3 regions of the Streptomyces sp. 5K101 genome follow, and region 2 is predicted to be linked to each of the others. Evidence: riboswitches for the same ligand, from Rfam matches in the RefSeq annotation. Region 2 holds a riboswitch; each other region holds the start of a gene.
What was found. A riboswitch is a leader RNA that binds a small molecule or an ion and turns the genes downstream of it on or off. The one in region 2 is predicted to bind cyclic di-AMP.
Positions count from the first base shown of each region.

Region 1: linked by a shared signal. The riboswitch ahead of ACLB9X_RS28920 (transglycosylase family protein) and the one ahead of ACLB9X_RS10105 (LysM peptidoglycan-binding domain-containing protein) in region 2 are both predicted to bind cyclic di-AMP.
Region 3: linked by a shared signal. The riboswitch ahead of ACLB9X_RS23545 (peptidoglycan DD-metalloendopeptidase family protein) and the one ahead of ACLB9X_RS10105 (LysM peptidoglycan-binding domain-containing protein) in region 2 are both predicted to bind cyclic di-AMP.

Region 1 is NZ_JBKFFO010000020.1:60,653-67,861, forward strand. Features, by position in the region: gene ACLB9X_RS28910 (cytochrome P450 family protein) at 1-199, shown strand, start outside; gene ACLB9X_RS28915 (transglycosylase family protein) at 342-1,298, shown strand; cyclic di-AMP (ydaO/yuaA leader) riboswitch at 1,569-1,742, shown strand; gene ACLB9X_RS28920 (transglycosylase family protein) at 1,746-2,420, shown strand; gene eno (phosphopyruvate hydratase) at 2,790-4,076, shown strand; gene ACLB9X_RS28930 (FtsB family cell division protein) at 4,157-4,630, shown strand; gene ACLB9X_RS28935 (DUF501 domain-containing protein) at 4,687-5,223, shown strand; gene ACLB9X_RS28940 (exopolyphosphatase) at 5,220-6,158, shown strand; gene ACLB9X_RS28945 (VOC family protein) at 6,165-6,962, opposite strand.
Region 2 is NZ_JBKFFO010000004.1:370,208-377,416, forward strand. Features, by position in the region: gene ACLB9X_RS10095 (cupin domain-containing protein) at 1-667, shown strand, start outside; gene ACLB9X_RS10100 (metallophosphoesterase family protein) at 678-1,169, opposite strand; gene ACLB9X_RS10105 (LysM peptidoglycan-binding domain-containing protein) at 1,299-2,081, opposite strand; cyclic di-AMP (ydaO/yuaA leader) riboswitch at 2,086-2,239, opposite strand; gene ACLB9X_RS10110 (zinc-dependent alcohol dehydrogenase) at 2,705-3,886, shown strand; gene ACLB9X_RS10115 (ABC transporter ATP-binding protein) at 3,891-5,672, opposite strand; gene ACLB9X_RS10120 (TetR/AcrR family transcriptional regulator) at 5,748-6,323, shown strand; gene ACLB9X_RS10125 (Fpg/Nei family DNA glycosylase) at 6,469-7,209, opposite strand, start outside.
Region 3 is NZ_JBKFFO010000012.1:180,068-187,276, forward strand. Features, by position in the region: gene ACLB9X_RS23515 (SpoIIE family protein phosphatase) at 1-81, opposite strand, end outside; gene ACLB9X_RS23520 (carboxypeptidase-like regulatory domain-containing protein) at 475-843, opposite strand; gene ACLB9X_RS23525 (MBL fold metallo-hydrolase) at 862-2,016, opposite strand; gene ACLB9X_RS23530 (TetR/AcrR family transcriptional regulator) at 2,307-2,927, shown strand; partial or broken gene ACLB9X_RS23535 (ROK family protein) at 3,075-3,224, shown strand; gene ACLB9X_RS23540 (SGNH/GDSL hydrolase family protein) at 3,278-4,069, opposite strand; gene ACLB9X_RS23545 (peptidoglycan DD-metalloendopeptidase family protein) at 4,229-5,134, opposite strand; cyclic di-AMP (ydaO/yuaA leader) riboswitch at 5,139-5,295, opposite strand; one part of gene ACLB9X_RS23550 (IS5 family transposase) at 5,821-6,192, shown strand; one part of gene ACLB9X_RS23550 (IS5 family transposase) at 6,195-6,746, shown strand; gene ACLB9X_RS23555 (hypothetical protein) at 6,762-6,983, opposite strand; gene ACLB9X_RS23560 (IS701 family transposase) at 7,145-7,209, shown strand, end outside.

The DNA of each region.
Region 1 (7,209 bases), on a different contig from region 2:
GGGATACGGGCACGGCATCCACTACTGCCTCGGCGCCCCGCTCGCCCGGCTCGAAGGGCAGACGGCGATCGCGACCCTGCTCAGGAGGATGCCGGACTTGCGTCTTGCGGGCGATCCGGCCGATTTGCGGTGGCGTGGGGGACTCATCATGCGCGGATTGCGCACTCTGCCCGTTGAGTTCACCCTCACCAAGAGCTGACGCAACGTCAATTCTGTGACTTTTACGTGATCTGCGCTGCATCGACTTGTGACTCACGTTCGATTGCGGCTACGTTCACCGTCGACTCGGCAGGCATCAGCAGGCCGCACAGTCCCCAGTAGTCACGCGAAAGGCACACCGCATGCGCTCCGGGAACGGACGTCACCGCCGCCCCCGTCAGGCTCCGGCCATCGTCGTCGCGGCAGGGGTGACCGGATCCGCCATCGCGATCCCCCTGCTCGGCGCGGGCTCCGCCTCCGCGGCCGACGCGGCCACCTGGGACCGCGTCGCCGAATGCGAGAGCGGCGGCATGTGGAGCGCCGACCTCGGCAACGGCTTCTACGGCGGGCTGCAGCTCTCGCAGCAGACGTGGGAGGAGTTCGGCGGCACGGCGTACGCGCCGAGCGCCGACCTGGCGAGCCGTTCGCAGCAGATCGCGGTCGCGGAGAAGGTGCTGGACGCGCAGGGGCCGGACGCCTGGCAGGCGTGCGCCCCGATCGCGGGCCTGACCAACGACGACGCCTCGACCGGCGTCGACCCCGGTGACCTCCTGCCCCTGCCGGACGCGAGCCCGGGGGCGGGTGCCGTCACCGTCCCCGGCATGACGCCCGAAGCCACCCCTGACGCGAGCGCGCCGGCCGGCTCCGGTGACACGGCCGCCGAGGCCCCGGCCGAGCCGGACGCCTCGCAGGACCCCGCCGCCCCGGACGCGTCCACGGCGCCCACGCCCGCGGACGGCGACGTGTCGCCGTCGGCCGGTTCGGACGGCGTCGAGGCGACCGACCCCACGACCGGCACCGGCAGGCACCGCGGCGAGCCCGCCCCCGACGACGCCGAAACGGGCATCACGGATAAAGAGCGCGAAAGCGGTCGTCATGCCTCGCGAGGTGACGCGTCGGCACGTGACGGGGCAACAGAGGGCGTGGCCGACGGTACGTACACCGTCCAGCCGGGAGACAGTCTGTGGGCCATCGCCGACGAGCGCGAGGTGCCCGGCGGGTGGAGCGCCCTCTATGAGGCGAACGAGGCGAACGTGGGTGCCGACCCCGACCTTATCCTCCCCGGTCAGAGCCTCGATCTCGGCGTGAACAGCCAATAGTTCGGGCGGCAATTCGCCGACATTTGTCCGATCTGCGCAAGTGAGACAAGGGTCTCTTTGCTGCAACTGGCGAGCGGCATCCAGCAAATTCGCCCAAGCCGTGCCCGACCTGCGCAAACGCCTCCCAAGTGAAGGGCGGTTCGGGCGATTTCTCCCCGATGTTCGTCTTTGAACATCGGGGAGCGGTGTGTTTACGGTCTGAACCGCTCGCCATCGCGGGCACCGTCGACCGTCACGCCGAATCCTGCCGTCGGTCGGGGGGAACAGTCGTCGCTCAGTGCGCCGAAGGCAGGAGCGGGGGACCCAAGGTAGGTGCCGGTCCCGGCCGTCGAGCACGACGGCCGTGAACGGCTTGGGGTGGAGCCGCGCGCAACGACGCGCGGCCGGGCAACTCTTCCGGCCCGAACCCGACAGCTCACCTCGCAGGCGTCGGTGAGGAGAAGCTCCATGCTGCGTTCCGGCAAGGCCACGCACCGCCGCTCGACCGTTGTCCGTCGGACGGTTCGTCTCGCCACGCTCGCCGGCGTCGCCGGTGCCGCCATCGCGGCCCCGATGCTCGGCGCCACTGCGGCGTCCGCCGCCACCGCCTCCGAGTGGGACGCGGTCGCCCAGTGCGAGTCCGGTGGCAACTGGTCCATCAACACCGGCAACGGCTACTACGGCGGCCTGCAGTTCTCCGCCTCCACCTGGGCGGCCTACGGCGGCACCGCCTACGCCCCGTCCGCCGACCAGGCCTCCAAGTCCCAGCAGATCGCGATAGCCGAGAAGGTCCTCGCCGGCCAGGGCAAGGGCGCCTGGCCGAGCTGTGGCGTGGGCCTCTCCAGCACCCCCTACAACGGTGGCTCCGCCGAGCCGGCGCAGCCCGCCGCCGAGCCGGCCGAGAAGCGCGCCGAGGCCCCGACCACCCGCTCCGAGCGCGCCGAGGCCCCCGCGCCGCAGAAGACCGCGGCGACCTTCAAGAAGGGTGAGGGCGAGTACAAGGTCAAGCCCGGGGACACCCTGGGCAAGATCGCCGAGGCCGAGAAGGTCAAGGGCGGCTGGAAGAAGCTGTTCGACCTCAACAAGGACATCATCGAGGACGCCGATGTCATCCACCCGGGCCAGCAGCTCCACCTGAGCTGACCCGCCCGCCGTCCGCGGGCCCGCGCACCGTCCGGGCCCGTACCGTCCGCCGCCTCAGCGCTGACGGGTTCCGAGCACCCCGGTCCGGCGCTGCTTCCCCCGTAAGCGCCGGGCCGGGGTTCGGTCGTGAAGGGCTCGCGAAGGGCCCCTCAGGGTCTTGCCAAGGGCTCCGCACAGCCCTGCCGAGGTGCCGCGCAGCGCCTTACCTACGGGTAGCTTGGGGGTCTTTTGTCCGGCACGCCCAGCGTTCATGCCCTTTTTCGTCCCACGGGGCGGGCATCGGCCGGCCTTTGCCCCCGAGACGGTTAGGCTCTTGTCGCAAGGCCAAGCAGACCTCTGCACATATCTCGCGTCACATCCCAGAAGGAGATGCTCGTGCCGTCCATCGACGTCGTCGTAGCCCGGGAAATCCTGGACTCCCGAGGCAACCCCACGGTCGAGGTCGAGGTTGGCCTCGACGACGGCAGCACGGGTCGTGCTGCTGTTCCGTCCGGCGCCTCCACCGGTGCGTTCGAGGCCATTGAGCTCCGCGACGGTGACCAGAACCGCTACCAGGGCAAGGGCGTCGAGAAGGCCGTCCTCGCCGTCATCGAGCAGATCGGCCCGGAGCTCGTCGGCTACGACGCCACCGAGCAGCGCCTGATCGACCAGGCGATGTTCGACCTGGACGCCACCGACAACAAGGCGTCGCTCGGCGCCAACGCCATCCTCGGCGTCTCCCTCGCCGTCGCGCACGCCGCCTCCGAGGCGTCCGACCTGCCGCTCTTCCGCTACCTGGGCGGCCCGAACGCGCACCTGCTGCCCGTTCCGATGATGAACATCCTGAACGGCGGCTCGCACGCCGACTCCAACGTGGACATCCAGGAGTTCATGATCGCGCCGATCGGTGCGGAGTCCTTCTCCGAGGCCCTGCGCTGGGGCACCGAGGTCTACCACACCCTCAAGAAGGTGCTGAAGACCAAGGGCCTGTCCACCGGCCTCGGCGACGAGGGCGGCTTCGCGCCGAACCTCGACTCCAACCGCGCCGCCCTCGACCTCATCCTCGAGGCCATCAAGGAGGCCGGCTACGCCCCGGGCAAGGACATCGCGCTCGCGCTGGACGTCGCCGCGTCCGAGTTCTACAAGGACGGCGTGTACGAGTTCGAGGGCAAGGCCCGCTCGGCCGCCGAGATGACCGAGTACTACGAGGAGCTCGTCGCCTCCTACCCACTGGTCTCCATCGAGGACCCGCTGTTCGAGGACGACTGGGCCGGCTGGAAGGTCATCACCGACAAGCTCGGCTCCAAGGTCCAGCTCGTCGGCGACGACCTGTTCGTCACCAACCCGGAGCGCCTGGCCCGCGGCATCGAGGAGGGCACCGCCAACGCCCTGCTCGTCAAGGTCAACCAGATCGGTTCGCTGACCGAGACCCTGGACGCCGTCGAGCTCGCCCAGCGCAACGGCTTCAAGTGCATGATGTCCCACCGCTCCGGCGAGACCGAGGACGTCACCATCGCCGACCTGGCCGTCGCCACCAACTGCGGCCAGATCAAGACCGGCGCCCCGGCCCGCTCCGAGCGCGTCGCCAAGTACAACCAGCTGCTGCGCATCGAGGAGATCCTCGACGACGCCGCGGTGTACGCCGGCCGCTCCGCGTTCCCGCGCTTCAAGGGCTGACGCCCCCGCCTCCGTACGTCCCCGGCCCCGGTCCCGTACCGTGTCCGGGGACGTACGCGTGTGAAGGGGAGGCGAGAGGGATGGCACGCAGGCCGGAACCGGAGCGGTTCTCCACCGCGACCAGACTGCGGCTGCTCGGCGAGCAGACGGCCGCCCGCGTCTACCGGTCGCAGAGCCGCCGCCAGGCCCGCCGCTCCCGGCTCACCGGCCGGGCCGCGTTCCTCGCCCTGGTCGTCTGCTCCCTGGTGGTCGCCCTCGCCTACCCGATGCGTCAGTACGTCTCCCAGCGCGCCGAGATCGCCGAGCAGGAACGCCGGATGGCCGACGCCCGCGAGCAGGTCGAGAGGCTCCGGGACGAGAAGGCGCGCCTCCAGGACGACATGTACATCCGGCGCCTCGCCCGTGATCACCTGCACTACGTGCTCCCGGGCGAGACCGGCTACACGGTGATCGACCCCGAGACCGCCGAGGAACGCCGCGAGGACGAGGGTGCGGCGGACCGGCCCTGGTACTCGAACGTGTGGAACGGCGTGGACCGCGCCGACCGCACGTAGCCCCCCGACAGCGAACCCAGCAGCGAACCCGTAGCGAACACAGCAGCAAGGCAGGCATGGAAACCCCTCCTCCCACCACCGAGCACACCGAGCCGACCGACGCGGACATCACCGCGTTCGAGCAGCAGCTCGGCCGGCCGCCGCGCGGGCTGCGCGCCATCGCGCACCGCTGCCCCTGCGGGCAGCCCGATGTCGTCGAGACCTCGCCCCGTCTTCCGGACGGGACGCCCTTCCCCACGCTGTACTACCTGACCTGCCCGCGCGCCGCGTCCGCGATCGGCACGCTGGAAGCCAACGGCGTCATGAAGGAGATGCAGGCCCGGCTGGCCACGGACCCCGAGCTGGCCGCCGCCTACCGCGCCGCGCACGAGGACTACATCGCGCGCCGCGACGCGATCGAGGTGCTGCAGGGTTTCCCCAGCGCGGGCGGCATGCCCGACCGGGTCAAGTGTCTGCACGTCCTGGTCGGCCACTCGCTCGCGGCGGGCCCCGGCGTGAACCCGCTGGGGGACGAGGCGATCGCGATGCTGCCCGAGTGGTGGCGCAAGGGCCCGTGCGTGACCGGGCGCGTCACGGAGGAGGACGACCAGTGACCCGCGTCGCCGCCATCGACTGCGGCACCAACTCCATCCGGCTCCTCGTCGCCGACGTCGACCCGGAGTCCGGCAGCCTGGTCGACCTCGACCGGCGGATGATCATCGTCCGGCTGGGGCAGGGTGTCGACCGCACCGGCCGGCTCGCCCCCGAGGCACTGGAGCGGACGTTCGCGGCCTGCCGCGAGTACGCCGCCGTCATCAAGGAGCTCGGCGCCGAGACCGTACGCTTCGTCGCCACGTCCGCCTCCCGGGACGCCGAGAACCGCGACGACTTCGTCCGCGGCGTCCTCGACATCCTCGGCGTCGAGCCGGAGGTCATCACCGGCGACCAGGAGGCCGAGTTCTCCTTCACCGGCGCCACCCGCTCGCTCGCCGGGCGCACCGACCTGGACAAGCCGTACCTCGTCGTCGACATCGGCGGGGGTTCGACCGAGTTCGTGGTCGGCGAGGAGCATGCGCGCGCCGCCCGGTCGGTCGACATCGGCTGCGTACGGATGACGGAGCGGCACGCGCCGAGCAGCCCCGCCACGCCCGAGCAGATCGCGGCGATCCGCGCCGACATCGAGGCCGCGCTGGACCTCGCGGCACAGACCGTCCCGATCGACGAGGCCCGCACCCTGGTCGGCCTCGCCGGCTCCGTGACCACGGTGGCCGGGATCGCCCTCGGCCTCGACACCTACGACTCGGCCCGGATCCACCACTCGCGGATCTCCTACGAGCAGGTCGAGGAGGTCACGACGATGCTGCTGAACGCGACGCACGACGAGCGCGCGGCGATCGGCGTGATGCACCCCGGCCGGGTCGACGTCATCCAGGCCGGGGCGCTCGTCCTGCTCACGATCATGCAGCGCATCGGCGCGCGCGAGGTCGTCGTCAGCGAGCACGACATCCTCGACGGCATCGCCTACAAGGCGGCCGAAGGCTGGTTCTGAGGTGTCTCAGGCCGGCGGGGCGGGGGTCAGCACGACGAACTCCGCCCCCGCAGGGTCGTTGCACACCGCCAGCCGGCCGACGCCCTCCGCGTCCTCCGGGCCCATCGAGACCGACCCGCCGTTCTCCCGTACGACGGCGACCGTGGCGTCGCAGTCCACCGAGCCGAAGACGGGGTGCCAGTACGGCTTCGCGTCCCCCGACTCGAACATGCCGGGTACGGCCATGAGGCCGCCGAACATCCGCTCCGGCGGATGGTCCTTCGGGGTCAGCAACGTGTACGTGCCGCCCCCGCCGCCCGGGAGTTCCATGTCCTGCCCGCTCCAGCCGAAGACCGTGCCGTAGAAGGTCTGGGCGGCCGTCGCGTCGTTCGTGTACAGCTCGACCCAGCCGAGGCTGCCCGGGGTGTCCGCGACCTCGATGCCCGGGTAGCTGCCGGGCTGCCACACGGCGAACTGGGCGCCCTGCGGGTCGGTGAGCTGCGCGAACCGGCCCTCCTCCGAGGCCTCGGACGGCGCGGTGCGGACGGAGCCGCCCGCCTGTTCCACGGTTTTCACGGTGGCCTCGATGTCGGGGGTGTGGAAGTAGACCATCCAGGCCGCGCGGGCGCCTTCCTCGGTGAGCGGCCCGATCGCGCCGACCACCCTGCCGTCGAGGCGCAGGGCCTTGTAGTCGCTCGCCTCCGCGCCGAACGGATGCGCCTCCCAGCCGAAGACGGCGTTGTAGAAGGCCGCCGCCGCCGGGACGTCGCGGGTGCCCAGGTCGATCCAGCACGGGGAGCCGGGGACGAAGTCGGTCGTGATCATGATCGGTTCTCTCTCTCCGGGGCTGTGGCTCAGGGCTCGTCGCACACGTTTTTCAGCCTGGCAGCATGCGCCACCCGTCGCGCGCGGAACGGCCGGGAACCATCCCCATGGGGCTTTCGCAGGCCGGCTGCGCACTCGTCGGAGCGTCCTGGGGAGCGCCCGCCGGGAAAGTTCGTGAAGTTCTTCACAAGGAATTCGGCCCCGATGGGCGCTCCGGAGCCCCGAAACCCTGTCTTCACCCGCCTGT
Region 2 (7,209 bases):
GTACGCCGTGATCGGAGGGCGCGGCGCGGTGCAGACGCTGACCGCCTCCGGGTTCGAGGAGACGCCGCTCGCTCCCGGCGCCCTGGTCTGGTTCACGCCCGGCACGATCCACCGGCTGGTCAACGAGGGTGATCTGGCCCTCGTCGTCCTGATGCAGAACTGCGGTCTGCCGGAGGCCGGTGACGCGGTGCTCACCCTGCCGCCGCCGTACCTGACCGACCCGGCCCGCTACCCGGCGGCCGTCGCCCTGCCGGTGACCGGCTCCGAGGAGGAGCTCGCCACGGCCGCCCGACGCCGCCGCGACCTGGCGATCGAGGGCTTCACCGCGCTGCGCGCGGCGGCCGCGGCCGGGGACCCGGAGCCGCTGGCCGCGTTCCACCGGGCGGCGGCCGCCCTGGTGCGCCCGCTGGCGGACCGCTGGCGCGAGCGGTGGCTGACGGGCGCCGCGGCCGCGTCGGCCGCCACCGGCGCGCAGTTGGCGCGCCTGGAACGGGGCGACGCCGGCTACCTCGCGGACGCCGCCGTGCGGGCGGAACAGCCCGCGGCACGCGGCCGGTTCGGCATGTGCGGCCGCCTCGACGTGTACGACGCAGGACCGGCGGACGTACCCGCCGCGGTGCCCGCCGCCCCACCGGCGGGAGCCGCCGGCGCGTCGGTCCGGCCGTGACACTGCCCCGTCACAGGCGGTGCAGCACGACCTCGGTCAGCACGCCGTCCGCCGCCCGCGCGGTCATGTACGTGTGGTGGGGCTGTCGCCTGCGGTCGGTCGGGGAGCCGGGGTTGAGGAGCCGCAGGCCGCCGGGGGCCGTGGTGTCCCACGGGATGTGGCTGTGGCCGAAGACCAGTACGTCGAGGTCGGGGAACCTCTCGGCACAGCGGCGCTCGCGTCCGGCGGCGGGACCCGTCTCGTGCACGACGCCGAACCGGAGGCCCCCGAGCTCCGCCCGGGCCACCTCCGGGAGCCGGGCGCGCAACTCGTCGCCGTCGTTGTTGCCGTAGACGGCGAGGAGGCGGGCGGAACGGTCCTGAAGGAGGTCGAGGGTCGCGGTGTCGGCCCAGTCGCCGGCGTGGATCACCACGTCGGCCTCCTCGACACGGGCCATCACCTCGTCGGGCAGGCGGCGGGCGCGGCGGGGTACATGGGTGTCGGAGATCAGCAGCAGTCGCATGCCTCCCACCTTCCCGCTGCCGCGCCGGGCGCGCACACGGCCGCGCCGGGCACCGCACTGACGTGATGTCAGAATCGGTACCCGGCGCGATTGCCTCTGCAATTCACCCCGCGCAAACGGGGACTACGGTCAGTACGGACCGTTCACGTTGTCGATGGAGCCATACCTGGCGGCGGCGTAGTTGCACGCGGCGGTGATGTTCGCGACCGGGTCGTAGCTGTCGAACGGCGTGCCCGGCACGTGGTAGGCCCGGAAGGTCGGGTCGATCACCTGGAGCAGGCCCTTGGACGGCGTGCCGTTCTGCGCGTTGATGTCCCAGTTGTTGATCGCCAGCGGATTTCCGGAGGACTCGCGCATGATGTTCCGGTGAATTCCCTCGTAGGTGCCGGGAATTCCGTGCTTCGCCATGATGTCGAGCGATTCCTTGATCCAGCCGTCGAGATCGTTGGAATACTTCTTGGCCGTGGCGGGCTTCGCGGCCGGGGCCTTCTTCGCCGCCGCGGGGCGGGCCGCCGAACGGTCGGCGCGGCCGGCGTCGGCGGCGCGGTCCGCGGGGGCGGCCTTGGCGCCGATGGTCAGCTTCAGGCCGGGGCGGATCAGCGCCGGGTCGGCGCCGATGTTCCGGCGGTTGTCGTTGTAGAGCTTCTTCCAGCCGCCGCTGACCGACTGCTCCTCGGCGATCTTCGACAGGGAGTCGCCCGCGACGACGGTGTACGTCACGGGAGCCTTCTTCGCCGCGACGGGCGCCGTGCCGGCGGCCTGCACGGTCGCGGCCTGGGCCGGCTGCGCGGCACCGGCGGTGGTGACGCCGAACAGCGGCAGGGCGAGCGCGGCGCCGCCCGTGCCCGCGGCGACGAAGCCGCGGACGAGTCGGCGGGACGTGGGACGGCGGTGCTTACCCTTTGCAGGCATGACGCATTCCTCTCCGTCGCCTGCGAGGTGAGCTGTCGGGTTCGGGCTGGAGATGCCCGGTCGCATGTCGGCGCGACTTCACCCCGAGCCGTTCCGGATTCCGGATCGGCGGCTTACCTGGGTCCCCCGCTCCTGCCGAACGTGAGTGCGTGTGGTCGGATTCCCGGACGGCGGCAGGATTCGGCGGTCCATCCGGATTGCGCTGACCGTAAGCGAGAGCGGCCCGGCGGAACAAGCCTCGAATTCACAGAAGCAATGCCGGACCGGGAAAAAGGGACGGAAAATAACCTTTCTCGCTTCCTGGCGGAGACTCAACTTTCCTTCCCCGCAAGGGATGCACGGACCCTGCCCGACACCATGGGACGTCCGTCACGTGACCGACGTCACGGAACCGAGAACAATGAGAACCGCCCGCTCGTTTCACGCATAAACGGACATACAGGCATTCGAAGGGGAAAGTGCCATACGGGAATGCCCGCCTTTCCTTTGGGTGCTAATAGTCCGTTTTCGTCGATATGTAATGGCATCGACCGCTTCGGGTACTCGGCCGTGGTGGCCGGGTGCGCGGCGCCGCCCGTACGACGGCCGCAGGCCGCTCATCGACAGCACCGCGGGAGGACACGATGCGCGCACTGACATGGCAGGGCCGGCGGGACGTCCGGGTCGAGACCGTCCCCGATCCCCGCATCACCGAGCCGAAGGATGTGATCGTCCGCGTGACGTCCACCGGCATCTGCGGTTCGGACCTGCACCTCTACGAGGTTCTGGGCCCCTACCTCGATCCCGGCGACATCCTCGGCCACGAGCCCATGGGCGTCGTGGAGGAGACCGGTCCCGAGGTGACCGCCCTCTCGGTCGGCGACCGCGTCGTCGTGCCGTTCAACGTCTCGTGCGGCGAGTGCTTCATGTGCGCCCAGGGACTCCACTCCCAGTGCGAGACGACCCAGGTGCGGGACCGCGGCACGGGCGCGTCGCTGTTCGGCTACACGAAGCTGTACGGGCAGGTCCCCGGCGGTCAGGCCGAGTACCTACGGGTGCCCTTCGGCGACACGCTGCCGGTCAAGGTGCCCGAGGGACCGCCGGACGAGCGTTTCGTCTACCTCTCGGACGTGCTGCCGACGGCGTGGCAGGCCGTGGAGTACGCGGACGTCCCGCCCGGCGGATCGCTGACCGTGCTCGGCCTCGGGCCGATCGGCGACATGGCCTGCCGCGTGGCCCTGCACCGGGGCGCCGGACTCGTCATCGGCATCGACCTCGTCCCCGAGCGTCTCGACCGGGCCGAGGCGCGGGGCGTGACGGTCCTCGACCTGCGCGAGCACGACGAGGTCGCCGACGTGGTCCGCGACCTGACCAACGGCCGCGGCTCGGACGCGGTCATCGACGCCGTGGGAATGGAGGCCCACGGCGCACCGGTCGCCAAGGCGGGTCAGTGGGCGACCGGCCTGCTGCCCGGACGCGTGGCCCGGCGCGTCATGGAGCATGTCGGCGTGGACCGGCTGGAGGCGTTCTACACGGCCATCGACGCGGTACGGCGCGGCGGGACGATCTCCCTGGCCGGGGTCTACGGCGGCATGGCGGACCCCGTGCCGATGCTGACCCTGTTCGACAAGCAGATCCAGCTCCGCATGGGGCAGGCCAACGTCCGGCGCTGGGTGGACGACATCCTTCCGCTGCTCACGGACGCCGATCCGCTCGGCGTCGAGGGCTTCGCGACGCACATGCTGCCGTTGGAGAAGGGACCCGAGGCGTACGCCACGTTCCAGGCCAAGCGCGACGGCATGGTCAAGACCCTGCTGAAGCCCTGAGTCGTCACACCGCCTGCGGGTCCGCCGAGATGCGCAGGGCCTCCACCAGCTCCCGGTACAGCGCGTCCGTGGCGAGCAGCTCGTCGTGGCTGCCCCGCGCGCGTATCCGGCCCTCGTCCAGCACCACGATGGTGTCCGCGTCGATCACGGTGGACAGCCGGTGGGCGATCGTGACGACGGCGCCGGTCTCCGCACGGGCGCGGACGCACCGCTGGACGGCGGCCTCGGTCAGCCCGTCGAGCTGGGCCGTCGCCTCGTCCAGGAGGAGCACGTCCGGGGCGCGCAACAGGGCCCGGGCCAGCGCGATGCGCTGCCGCTCGCCGCCCGAAACGGCCGTGCCGGACAGGGACGTGCCGAGCCCGTCGTCCAGAGCGTCGACCTTCTCCGCCAGCCGCACCTCGTCCAGCACCCGGCGCAGTTCCGCGTCCGTCGCGTCGGGGCGGGACAGCAGCAGGTTGTCCCGGATCGTCCCGGGCACGACCGGGGTGTCCTGCTCGACGTACGCCAGGCGGGACCGGATCTCGGCGTGGGTGTGGTCGCGGTAGGGACGGCCGTCCAGGAGCAGTTCGCCTCCGATCGGCTCCAGGAAGCGCAGCACCAGGGAGAACAGCGTGGTCTTGCCCGCTCCCGACGGTCCGACGATCGCGGTGTGCCCATGGCGCGGAATCACCAGGTCGACACCGCGGACCGCCGGTTCGGCTTCGGGGCCGTAGGCAGCGGTGACGTCTCGCAGTTCCAGTACGGGGGTGTCCGGCCGGGCGGTCTCGCGCGCGGGGGTCTGCAGCAGGGCCCGTCCTTCCGCCTCCTCCGTCCGGAAGTCCTCCGTCTCCCGGATGCGTTCCGCCGCGGCGATGCCCGACTGGAGCGCGGTGACGTTCTGGCCGAGTTCGCTGATCGGTTCCATCAGCCCGAACGCGTACAGCAGGAACGCGATGAGGCCGGAGACCTCGAGCGCCCCCTCGGAGACCCGCCACGCCCCCACGCCCAGGACCAGGATGATCGCCAACTCGATGCCGGACCCCGCGATCGTCCAGGCCAGGGCCTCGCGGCGGACCGCACGGACGCCGTGCTCGGCGGAGGTGCGCGCGTCGGCGACGATGCGCTCGGCCGTGCGGTCCTCGGCCCGGCCGGCCTTCACCGTCCGGATGGCGCGCAGCGCGCCCTCCAGGTTGCCGCCGAGCCGTCCGAGGTGGTCCTGCGCCTGTCGCTGGGCAGTAGCGATGCCGGGCATCAGGACGGCGAACAGGACGCCGACCACCGCCACGGCGGCAGCGACGGTGCCCAGCAGGACCAGGTCGAGGACGCCCATGAGGATCAGGGTCCCGAGGAGCATGACCACGGCGTTGATCAGGCCGACCGGGGCGCCGGTGGCGGCCTGGTGCAGCAGGACCGTGTCGGAGGTGACACGGGTGACCAGCTCGCCGGGAGGTCGGCCGGTGACTGCGGGCACCGTGGCACGCAGGAAGCGCCGCACCATCGACTCGCGGGCCCGGAGCACCACGCGCTCGCCCAGCGCGCCGATCAGCGTCCACTGCCAGTACGCCACGGCACTGCCGACGACCAGCAGGAACAGCAGGGCCAGCAACGGTCCCCGTAACGAGTCCGAGCCGCCGAGCGCGTCGAGCACGCCCTTCGTGACCATCGGCGTGGCCAGCCCCATCCCCGACGTCATGAGGGCGAGGAGGAGGGCCAGGGCCAGGGCTCGCCTGTGCGGACGGGCGAACGACCAGAGGATCCGCAACCGCGAAACGGACACCTTGGGAGACGTATTTTTCGGAGCACTCATGACGCAGAGTGGAACATTGATGTTCCATAACGGTCAAACGATTTTCATCTTGGCGGGAGCGCTACCGTATGGCGCATGAGTGAGGAGCGGACAGCGGCGCCTGAGAGCGGCACACGGGCACGCACGCGGCGCGCCATCGTCGACGCCGCCGTCGCCCTGGTGGCCGGTGACCCGACCGCGTCGCTCGGCGACGTCGCGGCAGCGGCGGGGGTGGGGCGGACGACCGTGCACCGCTACTTCCCTGAACGGTCCGACCTGCTGGCGGCCATCGGCGCGGACGTCCTGGAGAAGGTCGCCGCGGCGACCGAGCGCGCCCGGCTCGACGACGGCCCGGCCGCCAAGGCGCTGGAGCGGCTCTGCCACGAGTACTTCGAGCTCGGCGACGGCCTCACGCTGATGTTCGAGTCGCCGCAGCTGGCGACCTGGTCCGGTTGGGACGAGGAGACCGCCGCCGACCAGGACTTCCTGCGCACGGTCCGGCGCGGCCACGCGGAGGGCAGCATCGACCCCGAGCTGGACGAGGAGTGGGTCCGCAATCTGGTGTGGGCCCTGCTGTACTCGGCCTGGGAGCACACGCGGACCGCCGGGGCGTCCAGGCACGCTGCCATGACCCTGTGCCTGCGCACCCTGCGCAAGGCCATCGCCCCCTAGCCTGTTTCGCGGGCCCGGACTCCGTGCACGGAGGCCCGCGCTCCGTGCGCGGAGACTCGTGCTCCGTGCGCGGAGACTCGTGCTCCGTGCGCGACCGCCTCCCCCCGCCCTGCCGCTCAGCTCTCGTGGGCCCGCTCCGTGCGGCTCAGGTCTGGCACGCGGGGCACCACACGGAGCGGCGGCCGCCGGTGCGGTCCGAGTTCAGCGGCCCGCGGCAGCGCGGGCACACCGGGTCGCGGTCGTCCCGCCGTCCGGTGAGCCAGGTCCGCCGGGGCGGCACGCGCGCGGCCGCCACGGAGGACCGCAGGACCCGGCCCATCGCGGCGTGGATCCGGCGCAGTTCGGCCTCGGCGAGGTCCCGCGCGGGCCGGCCGGGCGCCACCCCGGCGCGCCACAGGATCTCGTCGCTGAGCAGGTTTCCGAGGCCGGCGAGCACCGACTGGTCCATCAGTACGTTCTTGACGGCGCCACGCCGCCCGGCGACCCGTTCGAGGAACGTGTCCCGGGGCAGGCCGAGCGCGTCCGGCCCGAGGTCGCCGATGACGTGTTTCACGGCCTCGTCGCTGCCGGCCAGGTGGACGCCCTGGAGTTTGCGCTGGTCGCGGTAGTGCAGCCGGCGGTCGTCGTCGAACGTGAGCACGATCCGGTCGTGGTCCGCCACGGGGTCGTCGGGCGATGCGGCCAGCAGCAGCCCCGTCATGCCGAAGTGCCAGACGACGCGGGGCCCGTCGGTGGGGGCGACGAGCCACTTGCCGTGCCGCCACGGCTCCTCCAGCCGCCGCCCCTCCAGTTCCTTCCGCAACCGCCGTACGGTCACCCCGCGCAGCACGCCCGGGTCGCGCACGTCGACTCTCCTGATCCGCCGGCCCGTGCCGCAGGAGCGCAG
Region 3 (7,209 bases), on a different contig from region 2:
TACAGCCAGACCCGCGGGCTCGCCCATCAGGAGCCGCTCGTGGGCCCTCGACAGAGCGGCGTCGTCCCAGACGGCCTTCACCTGGCCACTTCCTCGCGCGACATTCGAAGACTTATTCAATTGTCTCCCATGTGAGTCGAGTGTGCCCTCGCTGCCGCGACCACCGGGGAAGGTCACTCCGCGGACATCGCCGCGGCGGGTGGCGGCGGCCATATGTACGGCGGCCACAGGCGTCACCGGTGGCCGAGAGTATCGACGCTTGGACCTGCCGCGGGCGCGCCGCGAGGCTCCCAGTGATCGCCGCCTGTGTCCTGGCTCGTCACGCGACCGATGGAGTGCCGTCCGCCTGCTCCGCCAGTACGGCCTGGATGGCCATGGATCTCCGCCAGGCCGATGCGCCGGGCAACGAATCGGATCGCGGTGTGGTCCGGGTCGATGTCCCACCGCCCGCGCGAGGGGCAGCGGCGAGGCCCATCACTCCGGCCGTCGCCCTGGCTCCGGGGACACCCTGACAGCGGTGCGAAGTGGCTGGAAACCATGGCAGGCGACCGACAGGTCGTAGCCGCCGGGCGGCACGGCGGCGGTGAACAGCCCGTACGCGTCAGTGCCGCCCTCGACCACGCACTGCCCCGTCCGATCGAGGACAGTGACCGCTGCCCGTATCGGCAGCCCCACCGGATCCACCACCTGGCCGTCTACCCGCCCCGCACCCTCAGGCAGCGGCAACTCCCCATTCCCCTCTGCTCCCCCGCCCCCATGCCTCTGTTTAGTCGCCGCCACGGCAAGGTGAACATGCCGGCACCGTTCACTGCCCTGTCTGAAAATCGCCCCACCTTGCTCCACCCACGTCCTTACTCACCGTCAGCGCTCGCCCGCGAGGTCGAGATCGCCGCTGCGCATCTCGGCCACAACCTCGGCGGGCCGGGGTCGGCGCCACGGGTGCGCGATCGGATGGGACACAGCCCGCCACCAGGGATCCACGGGAAGCGTGCCGACGGGCTCGAAGGTCTCTCCAGGCCGCGGGGACGCTACCGCCTGGCCGGCCTCCTCGGCCGCGTCCTTCGTCCACTCCCCCGGCTCTGCCCACGCATGCGGAGCCAGGTTGAAGGTGGCCCAGTGGATCGGGAGCAGGACGCCGCCCGGCTGGCCTCCTTGCAGGTCAAGGTGGGCCTGCACGCCCTGGGCGGGCGTCATGTGAATGTCCGGCCAAGCCCCGGGCAGCGGCGTATAGTCCGTGTGGTTCTCGGGCCAGTACTCGGAGTATGCGCCGATCTGGATCATGGTCACGTCGAACGGACCGTGCTCCGCCCCGATGTCCGCGAAGCCCGGGAAGTATCCCGTGTCGCCGCTGTGGTAGATCCGGTGCTCGGGGCCCGCCACCACCCAGGAGGCCCACAGGGTGTGCTGCTGGTTGCGCAGTCCACGCCCGCAGAAGTGGCGGGCCGGTGTGGCGGTCAGCCGTATGCCGTGGACCTCGGTCGACTCGTTCCAGTCGAGCTCGCGCAGCCGGTCCGGGGCCACGCCCCAGCGCTCCAGGTGGGCGCCCACGCCGAGCGGGACCGCGAACACCGTGTCCGTGCCGGCGAGGGCCTTGATGGTGGGCAGGTCGAGGTGGTCGTAGTGGTCGTGGGAGATCACCACGACGTCGACGGTGCCGAGAGCGGCCAGCGGCGCGGGCACGGGGTGCAGCCGCTTGGGCCCGGTGAAGGCGAACGGGGAGCAGCGCTCGCCCCAGACGGGGTCGAAGAGGACCCGGCGGCCGTCGATCTCCGACAGGACACTGGAGTGGCCCATCCAGGTCAGCCGCAGCCCGGAGGCGGGCGGCTCGGCGAGATCGGCGACGGTGGTGGAATGCACGGGCACGTGTCCGACCGGGGTCCGGCGGGCCCGCGCCTCCTTCTCGAAGTAGATCTTGGCGAATTCGACCATGGAAGCGCCGGAGGGTCTGGTGCGCGCACCCACCGGGTTGCGGAAGACGCCGTCGGCGAAGTTCGGCGAGCGGCGGATGCGCGCCATCCGCTCCCCGGACGGGTCGGCTCCGAAGGCGGCCGGCCTGAGCGAACGCAGCCGTGCTCGCAGCGAGTGGGGTGAACCAGCGCCGGTCACGACACCTCCTGATGATCGGGGGCTTTCCTCATTATGTGCGGGCACGCATGTCACGCAGAGTGTCCTGCGCTGCGTCCGATCCGTCATGACGGGCAACGCGCGCGCCGGCACCGGTGTTCCTGGGCCCCGGACCGCGTGAGCCCCTGCCGCGTCCGCCGGAAGGCGGTCCCGCTCAAGATCGGCCTGTGTAGGGTGACGCCGTGGCCAGGATTCGGTTGAGCGTGTCGGAGCGGCGTGAGGAACTGCTGAACGCGGCTGTCGAGCAGATCGAGCAGCGGGGTGTGGCGGCCGTACGGATCGCCGATGTCGCCTCGTCCCTCGGCGTCTCCAGCGCCCTGGTGCTCTACCACTTCTCGTCCAAGGAGCAACTGGTCGCGGCGGCGTTCACACACGCCGCCGACGCGGACCTGGCCCACCTGCGCAAACTCCTCGGCCGGCGCACCTCCGCCCTGCGCCGGCTGCGGGCGGCCGTGCGCTGGTACGCGCCGACCGGCCAGGCCAAGGGCTGGCGGCTGTGGATCGACGCCTGGGCGGCCTCGCTGCGCGACCCGGCCCTGCGCGAGGTCGCCCGCGCCCTCGACCAGCAGTGGAAGGCGGCACTGGCCGAGGTGATCGCGGAGGGGGCGGCGGCCGGGGAATTCCCGTGCGAGGACCCGGCGGCCGCGGCCTGGCGCCTGACGGCGTTCCTCGACGGGCTCGCCGTGCAGATGACGTCGTACGCGGGGTCGCTGACCCGCGCGGCGATGCTGCAGTGGACGGACGAGGCGCTGGCCCGCGAGCTGGGTGTGGACCGCGAGGCGCTCACGGCTGCCGGCCGCTGAGACACGCGGACCGTACACGTAGCCGACGGCGCGGGTGAACAGCAGGGCGCGGAAGGCCGGTTCCTTGTCGGGCGTCGAGCGCGGTGAGGAACCCCGGCGACCAGGTGGTAGGCGCCGGGCGTGCCGCGGTCGTTCGCAGGCTGCACCGGGGGCCAGGGCTGCGCGGGCGACATCGGGCACATCCGGGTCGGCCCGCAGGACGTGCCCTGCCGGTGCGGGAACTCCGGCTGTCTGGAGGCGGTCGCGGGCGGCGCGGCGCGGGCAGCGAAGATCCCAGGTGGACCGGCAGCTCGCGGGCTCCACGGCGTGACGCCCGGGGCCGGGCCCCGGGCGTCAGGCGACGGCTCGGCTCAGAGCGGCAGCAGGTCCGGGCGCTTGGCGGCCACGTGGTCGCCCGAGCTCTCGCCCCGCAGTCGCCGGCCGATCCACGGCACCAGGTGCTCGCGCGCCCAGTTGATGTCGTCGCGCCGCACCTCGAAGGCGCCGCGCGGCGGGAGCGGCGGCCAGGGCTGGTCCGGGTCGGCGGGCACGTCGAGACCGAGCACCTGGGCGGCGCGCAGGGCCACGCGGGTGTGCCCCTCGGGCGACAGGTGCAGCCGGTCCGCGTCCCAGGCACGCCGGTCCTGAACGGACTTGAGCGACCACAGATCGAGGACCGGGCAGTCGTGGCGGTCGGCGATGGCCCGCACGTGCGCGGTGTACGTGGCGATCTTTCCGCGCAAGTGACGCAGGACCGGCACGTCCCGGGTGTCGAAGCCGGTGGTCACCATGACGGTGCCGACCGAGCTCCTGAGGTCGGCGACGGCCCGTTCGAACCGCTCGGCCACGTCGTCCGGGTCGCTGCCCGGCCGGATGATGTCGTTGCCTCCCGCGCAGAACGTCACCAGGTCGGGGGCGAGTTCCTTGGCCCTCGGGACCTGTTCGTCGACGATCTGGTCGAGGAGGCGGCCGCGTACGGCGAGATTGGCGTACCGGAAGGTGTGTTCCGGCATCAGGTCGGCGAGCAGCACCGCGAACCGGTCCGCCCACCCGACGTACGTCCCGTCGGGACCGGGGTCTCCCACGCCCTCGGTGAAGCTGTCACCGATCGCCGCGTACGACCCGAATGCGCCCTTGTTCTCTGTTCTCGAATCGTCTGCCACGAGAGCACATCTTTCCTTTACGGATGTGACCTACGCGACCGTAAGGAGGGGTTGACGGCAGGTGATCTTTGCCACCGGTCATGTTTACGCCAAGCCGGAATACGCGGAATCCCTCGCTCCGCCGCCGGACGGTACGAGGGATGCGCGGCTGACTGTGCGTCAGAGGGAGACGCCGTGCTGGCGCAGGTAGGCCAGTGGGTCGATGTCGGAGCCGTACGACGGGCTGGTACGGATCTCGAAGTGCAGGTGCGGACCGGTGGAGTTGCCCGTGGAACCGGACAGGCCGATCTGCTCGCCGCCCGCGACGCTCTGCCCGCTGGAGACGGACAGGGAGGACAGGTGGGCGTACTGCGAGTAGGTGCCGTCGCCGTGCTGGATGACGACCTCGTTGCCGTACGAGCCGCTCCAGCCGGCCGAGACGACGGTGCCCGGGCCGACGGACTTCACGCTCGTGCCGCTGGCGGCGATGAAGTCGACACCGGTGTGGTAGCCACTGGACCACATGGCGCCGGACGCGCGGTACGGCGTGGAGACACCGCCGCCGACGGGCGCGGTCCAGCCGGTGGACGCCGGGGCGGCCTTCTCGGCGGGAGCCTTGGCGGCCGGGGCCTCAGTGCGCGAGGCGTCGCGCGAGGGCCGGGGGGCGGACTCGGAGCGCGGCTCCGGGTCGTTCTTCGCGGTGGACTTCGCGTTGAGGGTCAGCTCGAGGCCGGGGTGGATGAGCGCCGGATCGGCGCCGATGGCACGGCGGTTGTCGTTGTAGAGCTTCTTCCAGCCGCCACGGACGTTCTGCTCGTCGGCGATCTTGGCGAGGTAGTCGCCGGGGACGACGGTGTACGTCTTCGGGGCCTTCTTGGCGGCCGGAGCGGCCGAGATGGGGGCCGCCGAGGCCGGGGCGACCGAGACCGGAGCGGCCTTCTGGGGAGCGGCGGCGGGGGTGGCGGCGTGGGCACCGGTCGCGCCGAGGAGCGGCAGGGCTATGGCGGCACTTCCCGTACTGGCGACGACGAAGCCGCGCGTGAGCGGGTTGGCCTTGGGACGGCGGTGCTTACCCTTTCCGGGCATGGCGCATTCCTCTCCGGCGCCTGCGAGGTGAGCTGTCGGGTTCGGGCTGGAGATGCCCGTCCGCGCATATTGCGCGAATTAACCCCAAGCCGTCCGAATTCTCCGGATACGGCGTACTACCTGGGTCCCCCGCTCCTGCCACACGTGGGTGGGTTCGAAGTCCGGTCGGCGGCAGGATGAGGCGGTCCGTCCGGATTGAGCGTGACCGTAGGCGAGTACACCGGGCGGAACAAGCCGCGAATTTCCCCGAGCTTTCCCGCTCGTGACGTCCGGGCCGCTCCACTCGTCACCCTCCGTGGACGAATGCCGGTCAATTCCCTTGTGGGCCACGGAATTGACATAGGGAAAGCAGATACGTTCCGTCACGAATATGATCCTGCTCACGAGTCGCAGCCCATCCCCCCCGCAGACGGGGCGCGTTAGCCTCAAAGGCCCAATTCGGACAGAAGCACCAAACAATCACTAAGGGTTCACACGGGCACCAAGCGCCGCCCATAACGCCCGGCTTCGTCCCCTGCGGTCGCATGGCCGGCGAAGGGACCCCCTCACCGCCCGATTCCGGTGATCCGGAATTCCAGCCCGTCGACTCCGAGGGAAACACGCCGTGAATGACGGCATTTCCCTTTCCCGCAAAGAGAATCCGACTAGGCAGTGTCCTGTCGATCAGTCGAGTCGTTGATAAGACTGTGGGACATCGGGGTGATCTGACGGATTCCCAGTGGGAGCGGCTTGAGCCGCTTCTGCCGGTGAGTAACGGGCGTTGTGGCAGGTGGCGGGACCATCGGCAGGTGGTCAACGGGGTGCTGTACCGGATCCGGACGGGCGTCCAGTGGCGCGACCTGCCGGAACGTTACGGGCCGTGGAAGACCGTCCATGAGCGGCACCGCCGCTGGTCGGCGGATGGCACATGGGAGCGGCTGCTGCAGCGGGTCCAGGCCGAGGCCGACGCAGCCGGTGTCGTCGACTGGGACGTCTCCGTCGACTCGACCTCCGTCCGCGCTCACCAACACGCAGCCGGCGCCCGCCATGCGCCGCCACCCGTCAAAGGGGGCTCCGCCCAGGCGGTCAGAACCGCTCGGATCTGGGCGAACCTGGTCGACCGGCTGGCGGAGGTGGTGCTGGAGGTGAGGCGCTCGGCCGCTCGCATGGCGGCTTCACCACCAAGCTCCACCTGAGTGCGGATGGCCGCTGCCGCATCCTGTCACTGGTCATCACACCTGGACAGCGTGCCGACTGCACCCAGTTCGAGGAGGTGATGCGACGGATCCGCGTGCCGCGCCTGGCCACCGGAAGGCCCCGCACGAAGCCGGACAGTGTCAGCGCCGACAAGGGCTACAGCAACCGCCGGACTCGCTCCTACCTGCGCGGACGCGGGATCCGGCATGTGATCCCGGAGAAGTCGGACCAGGCGGTCAACCGGCTCCGGCGTGGGAGCGTCGGCGGCCGGCCGCCCGGCTTTGACAAAGAGCGGTACAAGAAACGCAACACCGTCGAGCGGGCCATCAACAAGGTGAAGAACTTTCGCGCCGTCGCGACCAGGTACGACAAACGTGCCTACGTCTTCCTCGGCACGGTCACCGCAGCGGCCCTCGTGGTCTGGCTCCGCTCGTGAGCGCCAGAGCCGCGCTCAGTCGTCTTCGGGCAGGTGGAAGTAGACCGTCCCCGACCGCCAAGATCCGTGCTCAGTCATCTCCGACTCGATGACGACATCCTGAATCTCAACAGGGCCCAACGTTTCGATCGAATCGGCCAGCCTCCGCAAGAGCGCCGGCACGTTGTCGCAGCCCGGACCTGCAGGGTTGGCCTGGGAGAAGTGGCGAATGGTCCAGGACTCCGGAATGCTCGTCATAGGCTTGATCGTAAGACCCGCTCCTGCCTGGCCAGAGTCGATTGTGGGACCTGGCGATCGTGACTGCAGGCCCCAGTCCAGTCTGTGATCGCCAGGACAGTGCCTAGTAGTGCTTTGTTAGCTGCCTTGTCACGTGGGGTGTCTGGCAGTTCTCTGGGCGTATGAGGGCTGGGGAACTCGCGTCGTGTCGGGGCCGGTTGGAGGAGTTCGCCTCCGAGGTGTTCGC